Regions from separate parts of the Rhizobium sp. 10N414 genome, predicted to be linked through region 2. Evidence: riboswitches for the same ligand, from Rfam matches in the RefSeq annotation. Region 2 holds a riboswitch; the other holds the start of a gene.
The links. A riboswitch is a leader RNA that binds a small molecule or an ion and turns the genes downstream of it on or off. The one in region 2 is predicted to bind FMN.

Region 1 (7,697 bases), on a different contig from region 2:
GGATGTCGACGATCACGACACGCTGCGCCACGACCCGGTACTTGCGCTGCTGTCGGAGCGGCTGACGCCGAAGCGACAAGACTGTGCGGTGCTTGCCGGCAAATCCACGTTGAACCGGCTGGAGCACGGCCGCCCCGGTGCGCCGACGCGCTATCATAAGATCGCCTATGACGCAGCGGCGCTGGAAGCGCTGTTCGTAGAGCTGTTCGTGGATGCACATGACAGGCCGCCGGAGGAGATCGTGCTCGATCTCGACGCCACCGACGATCCGCTGCACGGCCATCAGGAAGGGCGGTTCTTCCACGGCTATTATGACGGCTATTGCTATTTGCCGCTCTACATCTTCTGCGGCCGGCATCTGCTGGCGGCCAAGTTGCGGCGCTCCAATATCGACGCCAGCGCCGGCGCGGTCGAGGAGGTCGGGCGGATCGTCAAGCAGATCCGCGCGCGCTGGCCCAACGTCCGCATCATCCTGCGGGCCGATTCCGGCTTTGCCCGCGACGAACTGATGGACTGGTGCGAGGCAAACGGCGTCGACTATGTATTTGGCCTTGCCCGCAACAAGCGGTTGGAAAAGAAGATCGCCGAGGCCCTGGAGGAAGCGAGCTTTGCGGCCAAGGCAAGCGGCCAGGCTGCCCGCGTCTTCCGCGACTTCCTGTGGTCGACGAAGGACAGCTGGTCATGCCGACGGCGGGTGGTGGCCAAGGCCGAATGGACGGTGGCGGGGGCCAATCCGCGCTTCATCGTCACCTCGCTGGAACCGGAATACTGGGAGGCACAACCGCTTTACGAGGAGCTCTACTGCGCGCGCGGCGACATGGAGAACCGCATCAAGGAATGCCAGCTCGATCTCTATGCCGACCGCACCAGCGCCCACACCATGCTCGCCAATCAGTTGCGGCTCTGGTTTGCATCCTTGGCCTATGTGCTGATCTGTGCGCTACGCCGCCTCGGCCTCACCGGTAGCCGCCTTGCCGATGCCACCTGCGGCACGATCCGATTGAAGCTCTTGAAGATCGGCGCCCAGGTCCGCATCTCGGTCCGCCGCATCAAGGTCGCGATGGCTTCGGCCTGCCCCTATGCCGAGGAATTTGCCCTGGCTCACGCCCGAATATGCGCTGCGGCCCGATGATGCCGCCGGACCCGAGCCCTTCCCGCCAACGACAGAGGATACATCGCCGGCCCAAACAAAACGCCCCACATCGCGGCGACGACCGCGCGCGTCCCCGGTATCGACGCCACGCCACCCGACACCGCGCCCAATCAATACCAGAGGCGCTGTGAGAAAAGCGGGCTAGATCGGCGAGTTCCCGCGAAGAAAAGATGTTGCCAGATCGCGCGAGAAGCTCGGACGGCTCGACGGCGCCCGATGCCTACAATCGCGAGCGTTATGCTGCCGAAAAGGTCGATTGTCTCCCTGACGAACGGATCGGCTTGCATGAGCAGCTTTGCCTCCCGAGACGGTGTCACACCTTGTACGGGTAACAGCTTTGGTTTGGCGCCGGTCAAACGAGCAAGACGAGTCGTCAGCTGCGTCGCATGCGTTTGTACGGAGGGATCTCCCATGCCGCCGAGGGTTTGGATGACGTACTTTGACTGTGCACTCTTTTGCGGATGGATGTTCTCCACCGCAGTTTATCGCGACGTTCTCTTGCGGACTGATGTAGTGAATGTCTATGTTACGCATGTTCTCAGGGCGGGGTGTAATTCCCCACCGGCGGTATCGAGGCAACTCGGAGCCCGCGAGCGCCTTCGCGAAAGCGAAGGGTCAGCAGATCCGGTGAGATGCCGGAGCCGACGGTCATAGTCCGGATGGAAGAGAGCAACGCAGGGGTCGTCGTGTTTGACGACGACTTGTATCTTGTTCGCCCAAGGGAAAAATTGTGGCTGTTAAAGGCCATGCTCGCCGCTCACCGCGGCAACCCTTGAAAGGCAGAAGAGAATGGCAATTTCCAAGATTGATGATGCGATCGCCGCGATTGCCCGTGGCGAGATCGTCGTTGTTGTCGATGACCGCGACCGTGAAAACGAAGGGGATCTCGTGATTGCCTCCCAAGCAATCACTCCTCAATCCATCGCGTTCATGATGAACTACGCACGTGGCCTCATCTGCGTCGCGATGGAAGGCGAAAGGCTCGACGAACTCGATATTCCCCTGATGGTTTCGCGCAATACCGAAGTGCTCGAAACGGCGTTCACCGTGTCCGTGGACTATATCCCAGAAACAACAACCGGGATTTCTGCCGCCGATCGCGCAGCGACCGTTCGGGCCCTCGTCACTGACGGTTCTCGTCCCGAGGATTTTGCGCGTCCAGGACATATCTTCCCGCTGAGAGCCCGTCCAAACGGCGTTCTATCTCGTCCGGGCCACACGGAAGCGGCGGTTGACCTTGCCCGGCTTGCTGGTCTTTCACCATCCGGAGTGATCTGCGAAGTGGCAAACGACGACGGAACGATGGCTCGGCTACCCGAGCTGGAAGTGTTTGCTGAACGACACGGTCTCCACCTAATCACGATCGAAGATCTCATCGCGTATAGAACGTCCAGCCTGTCTTCTCAGGCCGCATGATTTTCGGAACTGCAAGCGCGATTTCCTGTGGGGAATCGCGCCGAAGCTAAAGATGGACGTCAGCCGACGGGCGGGTAGCAAAGTACGGCTGCGTGCGCCATGTCCGCCATCGGATAGCTTTTTAGGGGACGCTTCCGTTCCCGTTGGCCTTTAGGCGGCTAAAAACGCCCAAGTCTCGCACTGCCGCGGCTACTAAGGCTAAAACATCCAAGGGTGGGTCAGTCGCCGACACGTTTTCGGCCGCAGCGTTAGACATCGATGGCGAAATAACTGAGCTCAGATCTCAGTTGGCTCAAAAAGCGGACCAAATGATTTCGGTGTGGCCGGACCAGCATCCGACACGAGCTTGTTGTCGTCGTCTGAAAGATAAAGCCCCTTAGCGCCTGCTGCAGCAGCCCTTGCCGTGGCTTTCCGTTGCTGTCGAGTTCCGCAGAGAAAATCAGGGTGTCGGATTCTTTTGAACTATCCGCTCAAGACTCAAGCTTTACCGCCGCTTATGTTCACTATATGTTCTGCCTCGATATAGCGAGGTGGACGCGCAGTGAAAATCGATATCCGATTGCATCGAGATAAAATGCGCTTAGCGCAAACAAAGCTGGCTTCGTTGGCCGACGACCATCCTTTGCGGGAGAAATATTACCTCTGGATACAAGAACTCGATGACCTGATGGCCGGAAGCGAGTCCAGTTTCTATGAAAGTGACTCTCGGAAGCATAACGCCGTCGTTCAAGCCCAATCGAGGGGAGTGGATGATTGTGATGAAGTCCTTGATGAAGAAATAGATCGAAAGGGAATCAGTTTGCCTGTCGGCCCGGGAGTTGCTTGCAATGACAAGCGCCCAGTTCATTCTAGGCAGGCAGACCGGTTGAAATGCTCGGCGGGCGTTGACGAGCGAAGAAAAGAACTAATGGCCGAAAACCAATGGCTTCGTGACATGCTTGGGCGATATGGCAATTCGGTCGACGACGGGCGAAGGCAGCGCGCCGCATCCCCTAGCGGGGGGCAGCCGGCAAACGATGCCTCTGACGGGCCAGTTGTCGCGCTTATCGATAAACCACTATCGAATAAACGTTGAGTGCTCTACCATACGAAGCTCCAAGAAGCTTCGGTTGACCGAGATGACTTTGGAAAAGGGCAAAACCTACCACATCAATGGCAAAGGCAGGAAGCGGCAGGAGGCAACCCTACGTCAACGCCTTCGGCTCAAGTGGCTGCCTTTTGGAGACGGCGCCAAACCCGAGGCTATTGATCAATACGAGCAGTTTCTTGCTCTGGCGGATGATGAACAGCGCGTGTTTATGGCGACCCTCGACGCCGATGAAGCCGAACTTTGCAACGCATTGATGGCCGCCAGGGCGATGTATGTCGACCCCACCGGTCGTAAGGATGGAAGCATTACGGAAGCCAAGGTTGAGGCCCATCCCGAACGGTATCAATGGAAGCCGGAGTAAACGCGCCGCCTGCGCAAAGCGCGACATTACCGCCTACTATCGCTAGCCCTACTTCTTACCCTTGGTAGCTGCGGTCTTCTTTGGCTCAACGATAGCAGGGGTCGTCCCAGCCCATGCCAGTCCGTTGGCAAAGCTACTGCAGGCCTCAGGTGCGCCAACAAGGACGATCGCCGACAGAAGTTGCCCGTTCATCCTCTCCCGGGCTTGCCTGATGTCGGCTTCTTTAGCGCCCAGTGCGCATGCTCGCGCCAACTTGCTCTCGGCATCCGACCACATGGCTGCAAACTAGCCGTATCCGCCGAAGGCCGGACAGTTGCGGGCGACAGCTTCTGCGCCAGCGTAACGGTTCAGGTGCGCCTCCTCCATAGGCGAGGACGCAGGCGTGGTGGTCGCGCAAGCGGTCAGCGTAGTGGCTAGCAGCACCGCAACGTATGCGTTTTTCGTCGGAAGAAGTCTTGGGGTACAAGGGCTTGGAAACAGACATCACAAGGATCGGCCACGACTACGGTCCTGGTCTGGACTTCCGAACCAGCAAAGACGTCGAAGTCTTGGGTAAGCCTTTTGCAAAGTTTGCGGGGGCAGTCTCGCTACCTGTCAGGACCAGTGCGTCTCCACCTCATCCTGCCAAGCATTCAATCTTTACCGGAACGGCATGTGCGTGATGCTTAGCGTTCGCAAGCCGACGAGGTGAAATTTGCCTTCTGTGGCGGGTGCTCGGTCAAACTGAGAGGCGTCGCGTTGGTTGTGATGAGCAAGCCCGCGAAGATGCGTAAGTAAATTGAGAACGCTTTTCCAAGCGGCTGTTCCCGCAGCTTCCAGCTTTGACATTCCGGGGACAGCCAGTCCACCTTCTGATGTGTGACCCATAGTCGCTGACGCGTCACCATTCTGTCGCTCCTTCGTCCTCGCCCTATCTCCGAGCGAGATACTCGGTCCGAACTAGGAGATACCACCCATGCCCGATACGACCGCATCTGTTCCCGCGCCCAAAGACCCCCACCTCCGCAAGCTCGCCAACTGCATTCGGTTCCTTTCCATGGACGCGGTCCAGAGGGCCAAAAGCGGTCACCCCGGCATGCCAATGGGCATGGCAGACATCGCGGCCGTGCTTTTCTCTGAATTCATGAAGTTCGATAGCAAGGACCCATACTGGTACGACCGTGACCGGTTCCTGATCTCGAACGGTCATGGCTCGATGCTGCTCTACAGCCTTCTGTATCTGACCGGCTACGAGGATATGACCATCGATGAGATCAAGAATTTTCGCCAAATCGGTTCGCGAACAGCAGGGCACCCAGAATACCATCACGCGACAGGTATCGAAACGACGACCGGTCCACTGGGGCAGGGGCTGGCCAACGGGGTCGGCATAGCCCTGGCCGAGCGGATCATGAACGCAAAGTTCGGCGACGATCTTTCGAACCATTACACCTACGTCTTCCATGGCGACGGTTGCCTGATGGAAGGTATCAGCCAGGAAGCCATCGCGCTCGCAGGTCACCTGAAACTCGGGAAGCTCATCTATTTCTGGGATGACAACTCGATTTCCATCGACGGCGCGACCAGCCTCGCCGAGTCCGATGACCATCAGGCGCGTTTCCGTTCGGCCAACTGGCATGTCCTGCAGATCGACGGGCACGATACCGATGCTATCAGGGCAGCGATCATCGAGGCGCGGAAGGTCACCGACCGACCGTCGATGATCGCCTGCAAGACGATCATCGGTTTCGGCTTCCCGACAAAGGCCGGCACCCAGAAAGCGCACAGTGATGCGCCAGGGGAGGAAGAGATTGCGGGCGCAAGAAAGATCCTGAACTGGTCGCCGCCTCCGTTCGAGATCCCAGGTGACCTGCTTGAGGCGTGGCGCTCCATTGGCTCAAAGGGGCAAAACCAGCGGATGGCGTGGGCAGTGCGCGTCCAAACCGCGAACGAGGAAATCCGCACGGAGTTCGCGCGCCGGATGAAAGGTGAGTTGCCGCACGACTGGCGCAAGTCGATCGAGGCGGCCAAAAGTGAGTTGCTGGCAAGCGAGAAGGATATGGCCACTCGCCAAGCCAGTGGTACCGTCCTTAATCACTTGGCCGAGGCCGTACCGGAGCTGATCGGTGGTTCAGCCGATCTGACGCCGTCCAACAACACGAAAGCCAAGTCCCAGGTCGAGATCGCCCCCGGTCAGTATGCGGGCTCCTACATCCATTATGGCGCCCGCGAGCATGGTATGGCCGCCACGATCAATGGCATCGCCCTTCACGGGGGATTGATTCCGTACGGCGGCACGTTCCTGACGTTCTCTGATTACGCGCGACCTGCCATTCGCCTTGCCGCCATGATGGAAATCCGCTCGATCTTTGTGATGACGCACGATTCTATCGGCCTGGGCGAAGATGGGCCGACCCATCAGCCAGTCGAGCATCTGTCCGCACTTCGGGCAATCCCAGGGCTCGCTGTTTACCGTCCGGGTGATCCGATTGAAACGGCAGAATGCTGGGAAGCAATTCTCGACGCTCCCCGCAGAGCTGCTCTCATCGCACTGTCCCGGCAGCCAATGCCATTGCTGCGCAGGGACCCTGGAAGCGAAAACCTGTCAGCCAAAGGCGGGTACGTGCTGCTGGAAGCCGAAGGCGGCGAGCGTCAGCTGACTATCATGGCGACCGGCTCAGAACTCCATCTGGCAGTCCAAGCTCGGGATCGGTTGCAGGCCGGAGGTATTCGGACCGCCGTCGTCTCGATGCCATGCCGACTATTGTTCGAGGCTCAGGCGCCCGAGTACAAGAGGAAGGTACTCGGCGCGGGATCTGCGAGGGTCGCTGTAGAGGCTGCCGTCCAGGACAGCTGGGACCGATATCTCGGGTTCAATGGTCGGTTCGTGGGTATGCATAGTTTCGGCGCATCCGGAAAGATCGATGACGTCTACAACAAGTTCGGCATCACAGTGGATGCCGTGGTCAAAGCCAGCGGGGAAGCCCTGGCCGCCGGTTCTGCTTGACGAGGCTACTCACGTTGATCGTGTGCCCCAAGGTGCTCGTCCCATCTTGGGGACCCCGCATATCTTCTAACTCTTCGATGATAACGATCTAGTTTTTCGCCATTCCGCTTTACTAGGCGGCACCCCAACTAAGATCCCAAAATCCAAACGATTGGGCGTCGACGGTTACCGTCGGCTTGGCCCGTGGGACAACAAGCATGACAAAGTCAAATGTAGAATTCGGCGTCGATACCTTTGGGGACGTAACACACGACGCCAACGGCCAGCCTGAAACGTATGCTCAGGTCATCCGGAATGTCATCAAGGAGGCCGTGGCAGCCGACCAGGTTGGGATCGATTTCTTCGGGATTGGCGAACACCATCGCGAGGATTTCGCGGTATCCAGCCCGGAAACTGTCCTTGCGGCCGTTGCGACGGTGACAGATAGGATCAAGCTGGGTTCGGCCGTCACGGTGCTGAGTTCGGACGACCCCGTGCGCGTTTATCAGCGGTTCGCAACTGTCGACGCAGCGTCCAACGGCCGCGCAGAGGTCATCCTGGGCAGGGGGTCTTTCACTGAGTCTTTCCCACTCTTTGGATATTCGTTGTCCGACTACGACAAGCTGTTTGAGGAGAAGGTCGAGCTTTTCGCCCAGCTCCTTGAGCAGAAGCCAGTTAGCTGGACGGGGATGACGCGGCCGCCTTTGAATGG
Region 2 (7,697 bases):
AAGGACGTAGCCGTTGGTGGCAGTCTTCAGCTCCGGAAGGAAGTCGTGGGCTTCCGTCTTCTTGACGAGCGGCAACTCGCCTCCAAGCTTGCCGGGCTTCAGATCCGATACCGCGACCTTGTAGAGCTTCTTCAGCTTGGCTGCGTCACCGACGAGGTTGTCGCGCTCGATGATATAGACGCCGTCGCCCTGAGCGGAAATCTCAGACAGACCAACCCAACCGGCTTCGGACTTGTCCAGCGGATAGCGGACGGCGCCCCACTCCGTGCTCTTCGGGTTGTACGAGACGAGCTTTACGAAACCCTTCTCGTCATCCTTCCATTCGCGCTGAACAGCCATCCACAGGGTGGCATCGTCGCCGGAACCGATGATCGTCACGCCTTCGAAGCCGTAGCGGATTTCGTTGGCGGTCAGTTCGCTCGGCAGAGCGATTTCTTCCTTGATCTCGCCCTTCGGGTTTACGTGGTACAGCGCGTGCGGCAAAAGCTTCTCGCTGTTGCCTTCCGAGGCCAGCCAGAACCAGCCCTTCTCGTCGACGGCGATACCCTCGATATCGAGCTTTTGGGCCGGCTGGCCATCGCGCTTGACGGTCAGCGATTCGGTGATGACGGCCGGTTTCTTGGTGGCGTCGATAGTGTAGATCGTCGGCTGCATGCCGAGAACGCTGTCGCTGACGGCAAACAGCTGGCCCGGCTTTTCCGGAACGGCGGCAAGACCCGAAAGTGCTGCAAAGCCGAGCGGATTGCCCTCCTTCTCCGCCGCAACGATCTGCGGATAGGCCATTTCGCCTTCCGCAAGTTGATAGATCATTACGTGGGATCGCGGTCCGCCATCCTTGCCGAGATCGACTTCGTTGGCGGTGGCAAACAGATTGCGCGACGGGACGGCCACGCCACCCTCGGGCGAGACGCCGGACGGAAGGATCTGGACGAGTTGCGGTTCCGCGCCGGTATCCTTGTAGACGCCGACGACCGAAGCGCGCTCCGAAAGCAGGAAGATGTATTTCTGGCCGCCGAAGGTCGCGACCTCCAAGCCTTCCGGCTCAACACCCTTGGCGGAAGAGCGCTTGTCCGGATAGTGGCCGATATTGGCGACAGCGCGTTCGAACGAGGCACCGGATTCGTAAAGTACCTTTCCGGTCTTGTCGAAAATCGTGAAGCCGCGCGAGCCGCCTTGATAGTCGCCTTCGTTCGCAACGACCAGACGGTCGTTGTCCAGCCACTTCACGGCGTCGGGCTCGCGCAACACGCCCTTGAGTTCGCCGGTGAACCTCAGCGCGCCGTCGCGCTTGGTATCGATACCCGCGAGATCGACGCTGCCCGCAGGGAAGTGCGCCTTTACCGTTGCGGTCGCCGCGTCGATAATGACGATCTCGTTGTTTTCCTGCAGGGTCAGGGCGATCTCGTTCTGGTCGTTGAAGGAGACGAATTCCGGCTCCGGATCTTCGGGTGCGATGCCCGCCAGTCCAGTCAGCATCACGTGCTTGATCGAACCGCAATCGACCGCGCCGTTCTTGACCTGGAACACGACAAGGTCGCCTGCCGGCATCTGCGGAATCTTGCCGTCGTTCACCTCTTCGTCACGCTCGTTTTCGATCGCGATCGCGCCGAGCGTCTTGTCCTTGTTGAGTGCGATCGAATCCGGCTGCCCCCCAAGGTCGCATGCGTTCTCGATCTTCTTGGTGGCAACGTCGACGATCGCGAGACGCCCAGAAGGCTTTGCCTTGCTCTTCGACGTATTGACGGCAACGAGCGCCTTTCCGGCGGTTGATGTCACGGATGTCGGCTCGCCGTCCATCATCAGCGCGCCCCCGGCCTTCGGAGCCTTGGCGTCTGAGATATCGACAAAACCAATCGCTCCGAGTGGGCTGTCGCTATAGATCAGCGTCATGCCGTCGTCGGTAGCCGTGATGATTTCCGCCGAAGTGGCCGAGAGCTTGTCTTTCTCCTGTGGCAGGTTGGATGCCACCGGAAAGGTTGCGATACGATTGAAGACGGGCTCTGCGGCGGCCGGAAACGCGGCCGTCGCCAGGAGCGCCGCAACGAGCACTGTCTTGCGCGATACAGTTGTCATGAAATCCCCCATGAGTTCACACAAGGTTTTTCTGGGGGATGGGCATGACACCGGGATGACACCGATGTCATATTTTGAACGCGCTAGCGGGTCTCCCGCTCCTTCTTCATTTCGTTCCGCATGATGAAGAGCGATGCCCCAAGGATCAGCACCGCGCCCAACCACAGATAGCCGGTCGGCGCATAGCCGAAGACCAGCCAGCCGGCGAACGCGTTGAGCGGCAGCTTGAGATCGTCGAATGGCTGAATGTAAGCGGCATCGGCTGCCGAATAGGCTAACGTCAGGAAAATACTGCGCCATCACGGTCAGGAGGCCCGCCGCACGGTTGCGGTCGCGGCCCATCGCGCAGGGCCGATATACTCACCAAGGTAGATGCGTGCGCCCATGATGATGAAGAACGGAGACGTCATTACCAGCGCAATCGCCTGCCAGATGGGTACTTGCGCAAGCCCCGCGACCCAGGTCGTTACCCCCAAAGGCAGCCAAGGCGACTCGTACAACATGACGCCAGTGATAACGCGTTCTCATTGCCCCAAGACCGGCGCGCCAGAGAAAGGGCAGCGAGAACACCAGGGCAAAGGCATATTGCCAGAAGGCTGCCGAGGCCGAGAGGAAAGCGAGCTTCATCGTCAGCCATTGCGTGACGATATTGAGGATAGAGAAGGCGATGCCCGCGGCAATCATCCAGGCAGCACCGACCATTGCTCGCGAAGCGGAAAACGTAGGGGAAGTCTGATTCATGTCTTTCTTTCCGAAACCAACACAAATCAGGACGCATGAGCGCGATATGCAGCGAGGGCAGAATCCACCCTCGCCCGCTCCGCTCATTCTCTTTCATCCGGACTGTAACCGTCGGCTCCGGAATTGCACCGGATCTGCTGACCCTCTCGGCACACGACCAAAAGGCGCTCGCGGGCTGGGGCCAAGGCCTTTACCGCCGGTAGGTACTTTCACCCCGCCCTGAGAACGGTCATTTCGTATGACATGCCGCGCGTGCCGACAAGGCCGCGAAAAGCAAAAAGGGTTCGGCCGTGGCCGAACCCTTCGAAACTTGTGCCGCCGGTCTCGTTGCCCGGCCGCCAAGTAAATTCATATCAGCCGTTGACGGCGTCCTTCAGGCCCTTGCCGGGCGTGAACTTCGGCACGTTGCGAGCCGGAATATCGACTTCTGCGCCGGTGGACGGGTTGCGGCCCTTCGTGGCTGCGCGATGGGAGACGGTGAAGCTACCAAAACCAGCGAGGCGAACGTCGCCCTTGCCCTTCAGTTCAGCCTGGACGACTTCGAAAACAGCATCAACCGCGGAAGCAGCGTCGGTCTTCGAGAGTCCTGCCTTTTCGGCAACTGCGGACACGAGTTCATTCTTGTTCATGTTTCCACCCCTTTCTAAATGGTTCGAAACGACTCAAATCTATAAGCCAGGCGCAGAATAGAGTTCATCAGGCCCGCCGCACCCCAAAGAGCCTGCAAATCAAGGAAATGCAAGCACCCGTGTGCCAATTTCACAAAAAAAGGCTGGCGAAAACGCCAGCCTTTTCAGGGTTTTTAAGCAATTGGGCACGAATGTGGCAAACAAAGCTCAGTGAGCTATGGTTGCACCCGTTTCGTCGAGCCCTTCGACCGTCGCGATGACGGGCGTTTCCACCGTGCCATCCCACTCGATTGCTTCCGGTCTGCGGACCAGCGCATGCTTAATCACCTCGCCCATGCGGGACACCGGGATGATCTCCATGTTGTTCTTCACGTTATCCGGAATCTCCGCCAGATCCTTGGCGTTTTCTTCCGGAATCAGCACCTTCTTGATGCCACCGCGAAGCGCTGCGAGCAGCTTTTCCTTGAGGCCGCCGATCGGCAGAACACGACCGCGAAGGGTGATTTCACCCGTCATCGCCACGTTCTTGTCGACCGGGATGCCGGTCATGATTGAGACGATCGCGGTTGCCATGGCAACACCGGCCGACGGACCATCCTTCGGCGTCGCACCTTCCGGTACGTGCACGTGGATGTCGCTCTTGTCGAAGCGCGGAGGCTCGATGCCGAAATCGACGGCGCGCGAGCGGACATAGGATGCCGCTGCGGAAATCGATTCCTTCATGACTTCCTTCAGGTTGCCGGTCACGGTCATGCGACCCTTGCCCGGCATCATGACGCCTTCGATCGTCAGCAGTTCGCCGCCGACTTCCGTCCAGGCCAGGCCCGTTACCACGCCGACCTGATCTTCGCGCTCTGCTTCGCCGTGGCGGAAGCGCGGAACGCCCAGGTAGTCGTCGATGTTTTCGGCCGTCACATGAACGGACTTCGTCTTGCCCTTGATGATCTCGGTGACCGCCTTGCGGGCGAGCTTCATCAATTCGCGTTCGAAGTTACGAACACCAGCTTCGCGGGTGTACTGCTGGCTGATCGCCATCAGGGCATCGTCGCTGACCGAGAATTCATTCGGCTGCAGCGCATGTTCCTTGATGGCCTTCGGCAGCAGGTGCCGCTTGGCGATTTCGCGCTTTTCGTCTTCGGTGTAACCGGCGATACGGATGACTTCCATGCGGTCCATCAAAGGTGCCGGAATGTTCAGCGTATTCGCCGTCGTGATGAACATCACGTCCGACAGGTCGTATTCGACTTCCAGGTAGTGATCCATGAAGGTCGAGTTCTGAGCCGGATCCAGCACCTCGAGCAGAGCCGACGACGGATCGCCACGGAAATCCTGGCCCATCTTGTCGATTTCATCGAGCAGGAAGAGCGGGTTGGACTTCTTCGCCTTCTTCATCGACTGGATGACCTTGCCGGGCATCGAACCGATGTAGGTGCGGCGGTGACCGCGAATTTCAGCTTCGTCACGAACGCCACCGAGAGCCATGCGGACATACTCACGGCCGGTCGCCTTGGCGATCGACTGCGCGAGCGAGGTCTTGCCCACGCCCGGAGGACCAACGAGGCACAGGATCGGACCCTTGATCTTGGTCGCGCGGGCCTGGACAGCCAGATACTCGACGATACGCTCCTTGACCTTATCGAGACCGAAGTGATCGGCTTCGAGGATCTTCTCGGCGTTGTTGAGATCCGACTTGATCTTCGACTTCTTGCCCCACGGAATTCCGAGCAGCCAGTCGAGATAGTTGCGGACAACAGTCGCCTCAGCCGACATCGGGCTCATCTGCCGCAGCTTCTTCAGCTCGGCGTCAGCCTTTTCCTTGGCTTCCTTCGAAAGCTTGGTCTTGGCGATGCGCTCTTCCAGTTCGGCCATCTCGTCGCGGCCTTCCTCGCCGTCGCCAAGCTCCTTCTGGATCGCCTTCATCTGTTCGTTCAGGTAGTACTCGCGCTGGGTCTTCTCCATCTGGCGCTTGACGCGCGAGCGGATGCGCTTTTCGACCTGAAGGACCGAGATCTCGCCTTCCATGAAGCCGAGCGCCTTTTCGAGGCGTGCCTTGACACTGGTGGTTTCCAGCATCTCCTGCTTCTCGGTGATCTTGATCGACAGGTGCGAGGCAACCGTATCGGCGAGCTTCGAATAGTCGTCGATCTGGCTGGCAGCGCCAACGACCTCGGGCGAGATCTTCTTGTTGAGCTTTACGTAGCTCTCGAACTCGGAAACGACCGAGCGGCTGAGCGCTTCAAGCTCGACCGGATCGTCATGCGGTTCTTCGAGAACGTGACCAAGGGCTTCGTAAAAGTCCTCACGATCCGTGTAAGCGTCGATCTCGGCGCGGGCGCGACCTTCGACCAGAACCTTGACGGTGCCATCAGGCAGCTTCAGCAGCTGCAATACGTTGGCGACAGTACCGACATTGTGAATGGCAGACGGTTCCGGATCGTCATCGCTCGCATTGATCTGCGTGACGAGCATGATCTGCTTGTCCGATCCCATGACCTCCTCGAGCGCACGGATCGATTTCTCTCGGCCGACAAACAAGGGCACGATCATATGCGGGAAGACGACGATGTCGCGCAGGGGCAAAACCGGATATGCTGTGCTCGCAACTGACGTTTTCTTCGTCATTTTATTTCCTTTCCATCGTCCCGTTTCCGGGCTCTTCTGGCGCGGCCACTAGAACCGGGCCGCACTCCACTTGAGACAACAAGTGGAGGTTCTGATTATGCTTTTCAAGCTGCGCCATGGCCGGTGTCCCCCTGGACATGACAGCTATGCTACAACGGAATACCTTCATTCTGGAGCGCCGTGCCAAGTCAGCGGCTACCACTTCCGAAGCGGCTAAAACACAAGACCGAAACACACCAACGGAATCATTCCATAATTGCCAAGGGCGGGGGAATCCGCAACGGCAACAGAAGTGGTTTCAGACCTCTTTAGCAAGATTTATCAGGGTCGTGCACTGATTTTGAAATAGAAAGGGGCCCGCCAACGGCAAGCCCCTCAAATTCACAGTTCGTATCGTAAAGATATCTCTAAGGTCACGCGGAAGCGTTGGCCTTCTCATCTTGACGATCGGCGTAGATGTAAAGCGGACGGGCGGAGCCGCGTGCCACTTCCTCGGAGATGACGACTTCGCGTACGCCTTCCAGCGCCGGCAGTTCGAACATCGTGTCGAGGAGGATCTTTTCCATAATCGAACGAAGGCCGCGGGCACCGGTCTTGCGAATGATCGCCTTGCGGGCGATCTCGCGGAGAGCGTCCTCGTGGAAGGTGAGTTCCACGTCTTCCATCTCGAACAGGCGCTGGTACTGCTTGATCAGTGCGTTCTTCGGCTCCGACAGGATCTGGATCAGTGCATCCTCATCGAGATCCTCGAGCGTCGCCAGGACAGGCAGACGGCCGATGAATTCCGGGATGAGGCCGAACTTGACCAGATCTTCCGGCTCCAGTTCGCGCAGGACTTCGCCGACACGACGGTCGTCCGGGGCCTTAACCGTTGCACCGAAGCCGATCGAGGTCTTCTCGCCGCGAGCCGAGATGATCTTGTCGAGACCGGCGAATGCGCCACCGCAGATGAACAGGATGTTCGTGGTGTCGACCTGCAGGAATTCCTGCTGCGGATGCTTGCGGCCGCCCTGCGGGGGCACCGAGGCAACCGTGCCTTCCATGATCTTCAGAAGCGCCTGCTGCACGCCCTCGCCCGATACGTCGCGGGTGATCGACGGGTTGTCGGACTTGCGGGAGATCTTGTCGACTTCGTCGATGTAGACGATGCCGCGCTGGGCGCGCTCGACATTGTAGTCGGCAGCCTGCAGCAGCTTCAGGATGATGTTTTCGACGTCTTCACCGACATAACCGGCTTCCGTCAGCGTCGTCGCATCGGCCATCGTGAACGGAACGTCGATGATGCGGGCGAGCGTCTGGGCAAGATAGGTCTTGCCGCAACCGGTCGGTCCGACCAGCATGATGTTCGACTTCGCCAACTCGACTTCGCCGTTCTTGGAGGCGTGTGCGAGGCGCTTGTAGTGGTTGTGAACGGCAACCGACAGGATCTTCTTCGCCTGGCGCTGGCCGATGACATATTCATCGAGGACCTTGATGATGTCCTGAGGCGTGGGAACGCCGTCACGGGACTTGACCATCGAGGATTTGTTTTCCTCGCGGATGATGTCCATGCACAATTCGACGCATTCATCGCAGATGAAAACGGTCGGTCCGGCTATAAGCTTCCGGACTTCGTGCTGGCTCTTTCCGCAG

Region 1: another riboswitch for FMN. It lies ahead of ribB (3,4-dihydroxy-2-butanone-4-phosphate synthase); the one in region 2 lies ahead of AC1DE4_RS12735 (EamA family transporter).

The regions. Positions count from the first base shown of each region.
Region 1 covers NZ_JBFTIN010000068.1:12,574-20,270, reverse strand. Annotated here, with positions in the region: gene AC1DE4_RS30610 (IS1380 family transposase) at 1-1,132, shown strand, start outside; partial or broken gene AC1DE4_RS30605 (sugar-binding domain-containing protein) at 1,293-1,629, opposite strand; FMN riboswitch at 1,684-1,828, shown strand; gene ribB (3,4-dihydroxy-2-butanone-4-phosphate synthase) at 1,943-2,569, shown strand; gene AC1DE4_RS30595 (hypothetical protein) at 3,111-3,644, shown strand; gene AC1DE4_RS30590 (hypothetical protein) at 3,679-4,020, shown strand; gene tkt (transketolase) at 4,976-7,006, shown strand; gene AC1DE4_RS30580 (LLM class flavin-dependent oxidoreductase) at 7,204-7,697, shown strand, end outside.
Region 2 covers NZ_JBFTIN010000011.1:45,943-53,639, reverse strand. Annotated here, with positions in the region: gene AC1DE4_RS12740 (esterase-like activity of phytase family protein) at 1-2,073, opposite strand, end outside; partial or broken gene AC1DE4_RS12735 (EamA family transporter) at 2,157-2,814, opposite strand; FMN riboswitch at 2,896-3,045, opposite strand; gene hupB (DNA-binding protein HupB) at 3,168-3,443, opposite strand; gene lon (endopeptidase La) at 3,651-6,065, opposite strand; gene clpX (ATP-dependent Clp protease ATP-binding subunit ClpX) at 6,479-7,697, opposite strand, start outside.